Regions from separate parts of the Pseudomonas sp. 05N431 genome, predicted to be linked through region 2. Evidence: riboswitches for the same ligand, from Rfam matches in the RefSeq annotation. Region 2 holds a riboswitch; the other holds the start of a gene.
What was found. Region 2 has a riboswitch for manganese ahead of AC1DIG_RS00040 (sodium:calcium antiporter). Riboswitches for the same ligand answer to the same signal wherever they lie in the genome.

Region 1 (4,417 bases), on a different contig from region 2:
GCCAGGGTTACGGCACGCCGTCGGTGGCGCAGCACACGATCATGTTGCTACTGAACCTCGCCACCCGCCTGAGCGACTATCAGAAAGCCGTCGCTGAAGGTCGCTGGCAGCAGGCCAAACAGTTCTGCTTGCTGGATTTCCCGATCGTCGAGCTCGAAGGCAAAACCCTCGGACTGCTCGGCCATGGTGAATTGGGTGGCGCTGTCGCGCGGCTGGCCGAGGCCTTTGGCATGCGTGTGTTGCTCGGTCAATTACCAGGGCGCCCGGCCCGCGCCGACCGCTTGCCGCTGGATGAACTGCTGCCGCAAATCGACGCGCTGACCCTGCACTGCCCGCTCAACGAACATACCCGCAACTTCATCGGTGCCCGTGAACTGGCGCTGCTCAAACCCGGCGCCTTTGTGGTCAACACCGCACGCGGTGGGCTGATCGATGAACAGGCCCTGGCCGATGCCTTGCGCACCGGGCATCTGGGCGGCGCGGCGACTGACGTCCTGAGTGTCGAGCCCCCCACCGCCGGCAATCCGCTGTTGGCCGCCGACATCCCGCGCTTGATCGTCACCCCGCACAACGCCTGGGGCAGCCGCGAAGCGCGGCAGCGGATCGTCGGTCAACTGACCGAAAACGCTCAAGGCTTCTTCAGCGGTACAGCGCGGCGGGTCGTCAGTTGATAAACTGCCGCACTTTTTTTCAAGGAGCAGAGTATGGATCCGCGCAGTGAAGTACTGCTTCGTCAGGCCGAGTTGTTTCAAGGCGAGTTGTTGCTGGCCGGTTTGCCCGCCGATGACTTGCTCGGCAAATTGCCCAACGCTCACGGCTGGTGCTGGCATGCAGGCGACCAGGCGGCGCTGGACGCACGCTTTGCCGAGCGCAGCCACTTTGGCGTGAATGCTCCAAGCCGCGAGTTTGAAACAGCCGTGGTGTTCCTGCCCAAATCCAAGGATTTGACCGATTACATCCTCAACGCCCTCGCCTCGCGCCTGGCCGGTCGTGAGCTGTACCTGGTGGGTGAAAAACGCAGCGGCATCGAAGGCGCGGCCAAACAGCTGAACCCCTTTGGCAAACCGCGCAAGCTCGACAGCGCACGCCACTGCCAGCTCTGGCAGGTCACCGTGGCCAACGCGCCCGAGGCCAAATCGCTGGAAAGCCTGGCGCAGGAATACGAACTGCCGCTGGCTGAAGGTCCACTGAAAGTCATCAGCCTGCCCGGCGTGTTCAGTCACGGTCGACTGGATCGCGGCAGCGCCCTGCTGCTCGAACACCTGGACAAACTGCCAAGCGGTCACTTGCTCGACTTCGGTTGTGGTGCCGGTGTGTTGGGCGCGGCGGTGAAACGGCGTTATCCACACAACACCGTCACCCTGCTCGACGTTGATGCGTTCGCCGCCGCCAGCAGTCGCCTGACATTGGCCGCCAACGGTCTGGAAGCCGAGGTGCTGACCGGCGATGGCATCGACGCTGCGCCGATGGGTTTGAGCGCAATTCTGAGCAATCCGCCGTTCCATGTCGGGGTTCATACCGATTATCACGCCACGGAGAATCTGCTGCGAAAAGCAGCCAAACATCTGAAAAACGGTGGCGAACTGCGCCTGGTGGCCAACAGCTTCCTGAAATATCAGCCGCTGATCGAGGAGCATCTCGGTGTGTGTGCGATCAAGGCCGAAGGTCAGGGTTTCCGGATCTATCGGGCCAAGCGCGGCTAGAAATTAGCGCTTGCCGAATGGATTTTGCCTAGGCAGAATCCGCTCCGTCCTAGGGGAGTAGTCTCCCACGAGCGCCATGCTCGTCCGGCATACGTCAACATACTTGGTCCTCAGACCATGGCGTATGCGACCCAAGCGACCGCACAGACGGATCGCAGGGTTTGACAAGACCTATGACACGCACACCTTACCCGGGGCGGGGAGGCTGTACGTGTCATAGCCGTGTCGACCCGCCCCTTAGGAAAACCCTGATGCTGGATTCTCTGCTCGTTCCCACCGCAGTCGTTGCCTTGGCCGAAATCGGCGACAAGACGCAATTGCTCGCGCTTATTCTCGCCGCACGCTTTCGCAAACCCTGGCCGATCATCGCCGGTATCGTCGCTGCAACCCTGGCCAACCACGCGGCTGCGGGGGCTGTAGGTGCCTGGTTCGGGAGTTTTTTCTCGGATGCGACGTTGCACTGGATCCTCGCCGCAAGCTTTACCGCGACGGCGCTGTGGACCCTGGTGCCGGACAAGATGGATGAGGACGAAGCCAGCACCGCACGCAAATTCGGGCCGTTCCTGACCACGCTGATTGCGTTCTTCCTCGCCGAGATCGGTGACAAGACCCAGATCGCCACTGTGATGCTCGCCGCTCAGTACCCTGAGCTGTGGCTGGTGATCATCGGCACCACGCTCGGCATGCTGATTGCCAACGTGCCGGTGGTGCTGGCAGGTAATTTTGCCGCGGACAAACTGCCCCTGACCCTGATCCGCCGCCTGGCAGCGTCGGCGTTCTTCATCCTGGCCATCGTGGCGGTGTACAAGGCGATGCAGAGTAGCGGGTGGGTGTAATGCGATAGGTCAGTAAGACCGCGTCATCGTTCATCGCGAGCAAGCTCGCTCCCACACTGGATCTCTATCATTCGCGGATTTTGTATCCACTGAAGATCAACTGTGGGAGCGAGCTTGCTCGCGATGAGGCCATTACTGACGATATAAAACCATCAGGACTTTTTGGCCTTCAGGTAAAGCGGCATGACTTTCGGAATCGCTGCCTTTAGCGACTCAACCCGGCTGCTGGAGGACGGGTGAGTGCTCATGAACTCTGGCGGCGAACCTTCGGAAGCCTTGTTCATTTTGTCCCACAGAGTAATCGCCGCGTTCGGGTCGTAACCGGCACGGGCGGCCAGTTCCAGGCCAATCAGATCGGCCTCGTTTTCATTGGCGCGGCTGTTGGGCAAGGTCATGCCGTAGTTGGCCACAGTGTCGGCCAATGCCAGGGTGTCCTGCCCCAACCCGAGCAAGGCACCCGCGCCCTGCTTGGCCATCTCAATGCCATAGGCCTTGGACATCGCTTCACGACCATGCTCGCGCAGGGCGTGAGCGATTTCATGGCCCATGACCGCAGCGATTTCATCGTCGGTGAGCTTCAGGCTGTCGATCAGCCCGGTGTAGAAAATGATCTTGCCGCCAGGACCACAGTTGGCGTTGAGCTCGTCACTCTTGATCAAGTTGACTTCCCACTGCCACTGCGCCGAATCCGGCCGGAAGACCGGTGCCTGCGCAATCAGCCGATTGGCAATCGCCTGGACCCGTTTGGTCTCGCTGCTGTTCTTGTCCAGCACACCCTTGTTGCTCGCCTCACCCACCGTCTTTTGGTAGGACTGGGCATACATCTGGTTGACCTCATCGCTCGACAGCATGCTGAACATGTACTGCTTGCGCTCCACGCCCACCGCGCCGCCGTTGGTGGTGTTGACCGATTGGCAACCACTGAGCAGCAGACTTGCACCCAGCGCACACAAAACCAAACTCTTGCTCATGAAAACACTCCCTGAAAACATGCCGCGTATCCTAGGCGGTGCATTGTATCGGCGCCAGATACAACAGACGTGTTGCACGGCATTTACCGATACATTCCATTTTATTGTCGCAATAAATTCATAACCCCCCGCGCGCCCGAAGCACGCGGGCCTGACACCTGTCTCTATGCGACCTGCACAGATCAAAAACAGTCATCGACAAAAAACCTGCTCATGGACCGCCCTATCTCCGCCGATACAGCTCGGCAGACGTCATCCTGCGTCCGGAGCCCCTATGAAATTCAAGTCGATCCAGTTTTCCGTCGCCGCGCTTGCCGGCGCCATCGTGCTCAGCGTGGTGGCTGCGCTGGTGCTGTATGCACTGTTTTCCGGCGCGCGCACCCAGGAAATGGTCCAGCAGCGGACCCAGGCGCAATTCGAGCAAGTCATCGAACAACGCCTGCGTGGACTGGCGCAAACCCAGGTCAGCCAGATCCAGCGCGAACTCGAAGCGCCCCTGCTGATCGCCGGCGGGCTGGTTCGGGTCAACGCCTTGATCGGCTCCCAGGATGCCGACGGCAAACCGGCGCTTACCCTCAGCCGCGAGCAGTTGATCAGCCTGATCAAGGAAAACGTCGCGAAGAATCCGAAGATTCTCGGCACCTACATCGGCTGGGAACCGAACGCACTGGATCACAATGACGCGGCCTACATCGGCAGCAAAACGGTCGGCATCGACGCCACCACCGGGCGCTTCCTGCCGTGGTGGTTCCGCAACGACGACGGTACTCTGGGCGTCGACAAGCTGGCGGACGTCAACGACCGCACCGTGTTGTCCACGGGTGTGCGCTCCAGTGAGTACTACCTGTGCTCCCAGGAAAACAAAAAATCCTGCGTGATCGACCCGGCGCCTTACAAGGTCGGCGAC
Region 2 (4,417 bases):
AGTTTTCTTAACAGCATCGGGATGATCGATGAGACGACGGCGCTCCAGATGGTGATGGCGACCAGCGTCAGGCAGACCACCATGGCGATTTCCGATCCCACTCCCAGCATCCACGCCCGGATCCACGCCACGACACCGATGGCCAGTGCGATCATGAAGGAGGTGGTCACTTCCTTGCGCAGCACCGTGCCGACATTGCGCAGGCTGACTTCGCCCAGGGCCATGGCCCGTACCAATGTGGAGGTGATCTGGGTGCCGCTGTTGCCGCCAGTGCCGATCAGGAGGGGGATGAAGAAGGCCAGGGCGATGGCGGCTTCCAGTTGCTCTTCAAATACCTGCAAGATGGTGCTGGTGTAGGCTTCGGCGAGAAACAGCAGCAGTAGCCACGGCAAGCGCTTTTTCCACAAACTCCACGGGCTGGTGCTGAGGTAGGGCGTTTCCAGCGGCAGGCTGGCACCCTGGCGTTGAGCATCGTCGGTGCCTTCATCCTGAATCAGCGTCGCGATTTCTTTTTCATACAACACGCCCAATAGCCGGCCTTCGCTGACCACGGGAACGATGTCCACGCCTTTCTCGATCAGTTCGGGTGCAACATCGTGCCGGAGCTGATTCGGCGAAACCGAAAAGCGGATGGGCATCATCAGATCGCGGACGCAAAGGTCAGTGTTTTTCTCGGTGAGCAGTGTTTTCACCGACAGCTGGCCATGCAAAGCGCTGCGCGGGTCGGTGACAAAGATGTGGGCCGGAATATCATCGTCCGGCAGTTGTTTGAGCAGATGTTCCCTGGCCTGGCTGACCGTCATGTTGCCGGTCACGGTGATGAGCAGAGGGCTCATGTAAGACACTACTGTGTCTTTCAGGCGGATATCCTTGAAGGTGGAAGGGGTAGCGCTTGCCATTGACATTTGAGGTAGTCCCCGTAGCTGTTTTGACCACAAACAGTTCTCACATAGGGGCGTAAACCAGAGAAGAGAGTGCAGAAAGCGATCTCCACGTCTAGGTTTTGGCACTGTACAACGTATCCGGGCCATTCCGGCCGGAAGTCACTTGGGCTAAACCTTAATCCGATAGAGCCTGTCTTAACCTTGGGCGTCTCTCGACGTCGTCAGATCAGTGACCTGTGTTTGTACAGGAGCCTCGCCGAACGAGATACTGCAACATTAAATAAACCAGGGCGGTGCCGATCTGGAGTCGGGCAACGCCGGTGTGAGTTTGCTGCTGTTTAATCACCTCCTGAATATTAATTGCCATTAAAGAATGTTTGATAACCCCCCCTGAAGGATTACTTCCGAAACAAGAATAAGAGGGATTGCTTTTGCTGTAACCCACTCGATGGATAGTGTTCAGCGTTCATTCAGAAATTGCTGCTGAAGCATTTTTAAGACATGGAATGTTACAAATGCTTGTGTCGAGCATTTAAAGTACCGCCTGCTCTAGCTATATATGGGGCTGACACAAAGTAATGAACTCCTGAGTTTGAAAATTCGCAACTAAGCCGTTGACGCATGTGTGCTTGATCTTTAGGATCGCCGCTCCCTTGGGGAGTAGCCGCCTTCGTTTCCAGAAGGGGTCACGTCAACATACTTGGCTCGCAAGCCATGGCGTGACCGGTCATATGACTTGGCAAGACCATTGGTGAAGATACCTGTCTGTGGGTCGGACGCGGGTGTCTGAACCATTGGCTCTTGTGTCCGGCCCCTCAGGTTTTCTCATGCATTCAATGCCCATGACGTTTGCGTTGCTGTTGGGCTCCGCGGTTGTCATCTATCTGGCTTGTGAATACTTCGTTAATGGCGTCGAGTGGGTCGGTCGCAAACTTGCGGTTGGGCAACAAGCCACAGGATCCATTCTGGCGGCCTTCGGTACGGCGTTACCCGAAAGTGTCATCACATTCATTGCCGTTGTGTTTGGCGACACGCCAGAGCAGAAGTCCCTCGGTGTCGGTGCTGCACTTGGCGGCCCTCTGGTTTTGGCGACGATCGCCTATGCCGTAGTCGGCGTGACGCTCTTGCTGTGTCGTCAGCGCCTGGCGAATACCGAGGCCATCCGTCAGGACTTCAAACGACTCAGCCGCGATCAAGGATGGTTCCTCGTCATTTTTGTGGCGAAGATTGCGCTCGGTCTTGTCGTGTTCGCCTACAAACCATGGCTGGGTATTCTTTTCCTGGCGGCCTATGCGGCGTATTTCTGGAAGGAAATGCGTGGTGAGCAGGATGAAGAAGAGCATGAACTCGAGCCCCTGAAACTTGCGCCAGGCAAAGCAACTCCGTCGACCTCGGCGGCGGTGATTCAAACGCTGATTGCATTGGCGGTTATCTTCGCAGCCTCTCACTTCTTTGTCGGACAACTCGATGCCCTGGGCCCCATGCTGGGTATTCACCCTCAATTGCTGGCCCTGTTGCTAAGCCCAATTGCCACCGAACTACCTGAAACGCTGAATGCGATCATTTGGGTTCGGCAGGGTAAACACCGACTGGCCTTGGCCAACATCAGTGGCGCCATGATGATTCAGGCCACAGTGCCCACTGCATTCGGGCTGTTCTTTACACCTTGGGCGCTGGACAAGTCGCTGGTTCTGGCCGCAATCATCACCCTGATAGGTGTGGGCATCATGTTCTTCGCTTTCCGAAAGGGCATCATTTCGCGCTGGCTATTGGCATCGATGGTATTGCTGTACATCCTCTTTGCAGTCCTTTTGAAGGTTTTTGATCTGGCGTAGCTGTCAGCTCAAGTAGTCGTCCAGGTGGTTGGACTCTTCTGCAAAGCGCTCGACCAGAAAATCGAGTAGGGCACGTACGCGGGGCGCCATGTACCGGTTGCGTTGATACAGGGCATGTACCGGCGCCTCCGCAGTTCGCCACTCCGGCAACAGGATCTTCAAGCGTCCTGCTCGCAGGTCTGTGCCAATATCCCACAGTGATTTCATCGCAATGCCGTAACCGTGAACCGCCCATTCTCGGGCGACCGCGCCGTCATTCGTCTCGCGAGCGTTTGCGAGCGGGACCGTATAACTGTCGACTTTGCCATTGCGGGTGAAGCGCCAGTCGTTCGCGGGTCCGGCAACAGAGTTGAGGACAATACAGTCGAAACGCTCCAGATCCCGTGGGTGCTCGGGGGCGCCATGCTTTGCCAGATAGTCGGGCGATGCGCACAACATGCGCCGGTTGGGTGCCAAGGGCCGGGCAACGAAGGAGCTGTCCGGCGGCACACCGAACCGGATGGCGAGATCGATATCGTCTTGCAACAAATGCGACAGCGAATCCGACAGCACCAACGCGAACTTCACCTCGGGGTATTGCGTGTTGAACCGGTCAAGCCAGTTCTTCAGCACGTTACGACCGAAATCCGAGGTTGCGGAAATTCGTATCTTGCCCCCCACAACGCTTTTCCCGGCCTGTAGAAAGGCATGGCCATCGTCGAGTGCCTGGAGTGCCTGCTGACAATAGGCCAAATACGCCTGCCCCTCATCCGTCAAGCGCAGGTGGCGTGTCGTGCGCTCGAACAGACGCGTATGCAACACCGATTCGAGCTTGACGAGGCGCGCACTGGCGGCAGCGGGGGATAGTCCGAGTTTGCGGCCGGCGGCCGATAATCCGCCCAGATTGGCGGCTTCGACAAACAGCCTGATGTCGCCCAGGTAGTCCATGATATTTCGATAGTTTTTGAAAGTGATTCAAATAGTACGTCAATTATCAAATAAACGAGACCTGCACAGAATAGCGACATCAATCAACGATTGGAGACTCCTGATGTCACTTATCCCTGTTGCACGCCTGACCCACGCACGTTGCTGGTTGCTCTCTTCCCTGGCCGCCGTCGCGGTGAGCCCCGTCTTCGCCGCGACCGATCCGCTCGTCGAGCCCCGCACGGTGATCGTCGACCATAGCCTTGCAAAGGCGCAGGTCGAGGCGCAGATCCTGGCCGCACGCCGTTATGGCACGTTCTGGACCACCGGCGACGAAGCGCTCGCTCGCGCCGCCCTGACACCCGACTTCAAGGATTCGACACTGCCGCCAGGTCGCCCCCAAGGCATCACCGGACCGATCGCGGCATCGAAAACCATGCATGCGGCGATTCCTGATATCCAGTGTGAAGTGGAGCAGATGATGGTGGTCGGCGACCGGGTCATCGCTCATTTGCGTTTCACCGGTCACTTTACCGGCCAGTTCAAGGGCGTTCAGGGCACAGGGCAGACGATCGATTTCATCGCGACGGACATCTACCGCGTCGTCGAAGGTCGTATTGCCGAGAACTGGCATCTCGAAGATAACCTGCCCCTGCTGCAACAGCTCGGCATGGTGAAGTAAGGGGATCAGGAGATCGTTGCGCGTGACCGTGAAACGGTCGGTCACGCTCTGGCTTGAAGCCCGAAGCGTTACGATAGGGTACCCGGTTAGCCTTTTAGGGTGTTTACTTC

Region 1: it holds a riboswitch for manganese, as region 2 does, so the genes downstream of both, AC1DIG_RS15380 (TMEM165/GDT1 family protein) here and AC1DIG_RS00040 (sodium:calcium antiporter) in region 2, are expected to answer to the same signal.

What each region holds. Positions count from the first base shown of each region.
Region 1 is NZ_JBFTMN010000008.1:4,937-9,353, reverse strand. Features, by position in the region: gene AC1DIG_RS15390 (2-hydroxyacid dehydrogenase) at 1-671, shown strand, start outside; gene AC1DIG_RS15385 (class I SAM-dependent methyltransferase) at 705-1,703, shown strand; yybP-ykoY riboswitch at 1,743-1,866, shown strand; gene AC1DIG_RS15380 (TMEM165/GDT1 family protein) at 1,955-2,539, shown strand; gene AC1DIG_RS15375 (M48 family metallopeptidase) at 2,692-3,510, opposite strand; gene AC1DIG_RS15370 (methyl-accepting chemotaxis protein) at 3,785-4,417, shown strand, end outside.
Region 2 is NZ_JBFTMN010000001.1:4,415-8,831, reverse strand. Features, by position in the region: gene AC1DIG_RS00045 (magnesium transporter) at 1-836, opposite strand, end outside; M-box (ykoK) riboswitch at 982-1,156, opposite strand; yybP-ykoY riboswitch at 1,533-1,693, shown strand; gene AC1DIG_RS00040 (sodium:calcium antiporter) at 1,712-2,719, shown strand; gene AC1DIG_RS00035 (LysR family transcriptional regulator) at 2,723-3,646, opposite strand; gene AC1DIG_RS00030 (ester cyclase) at 3,750-4,307, shown strand.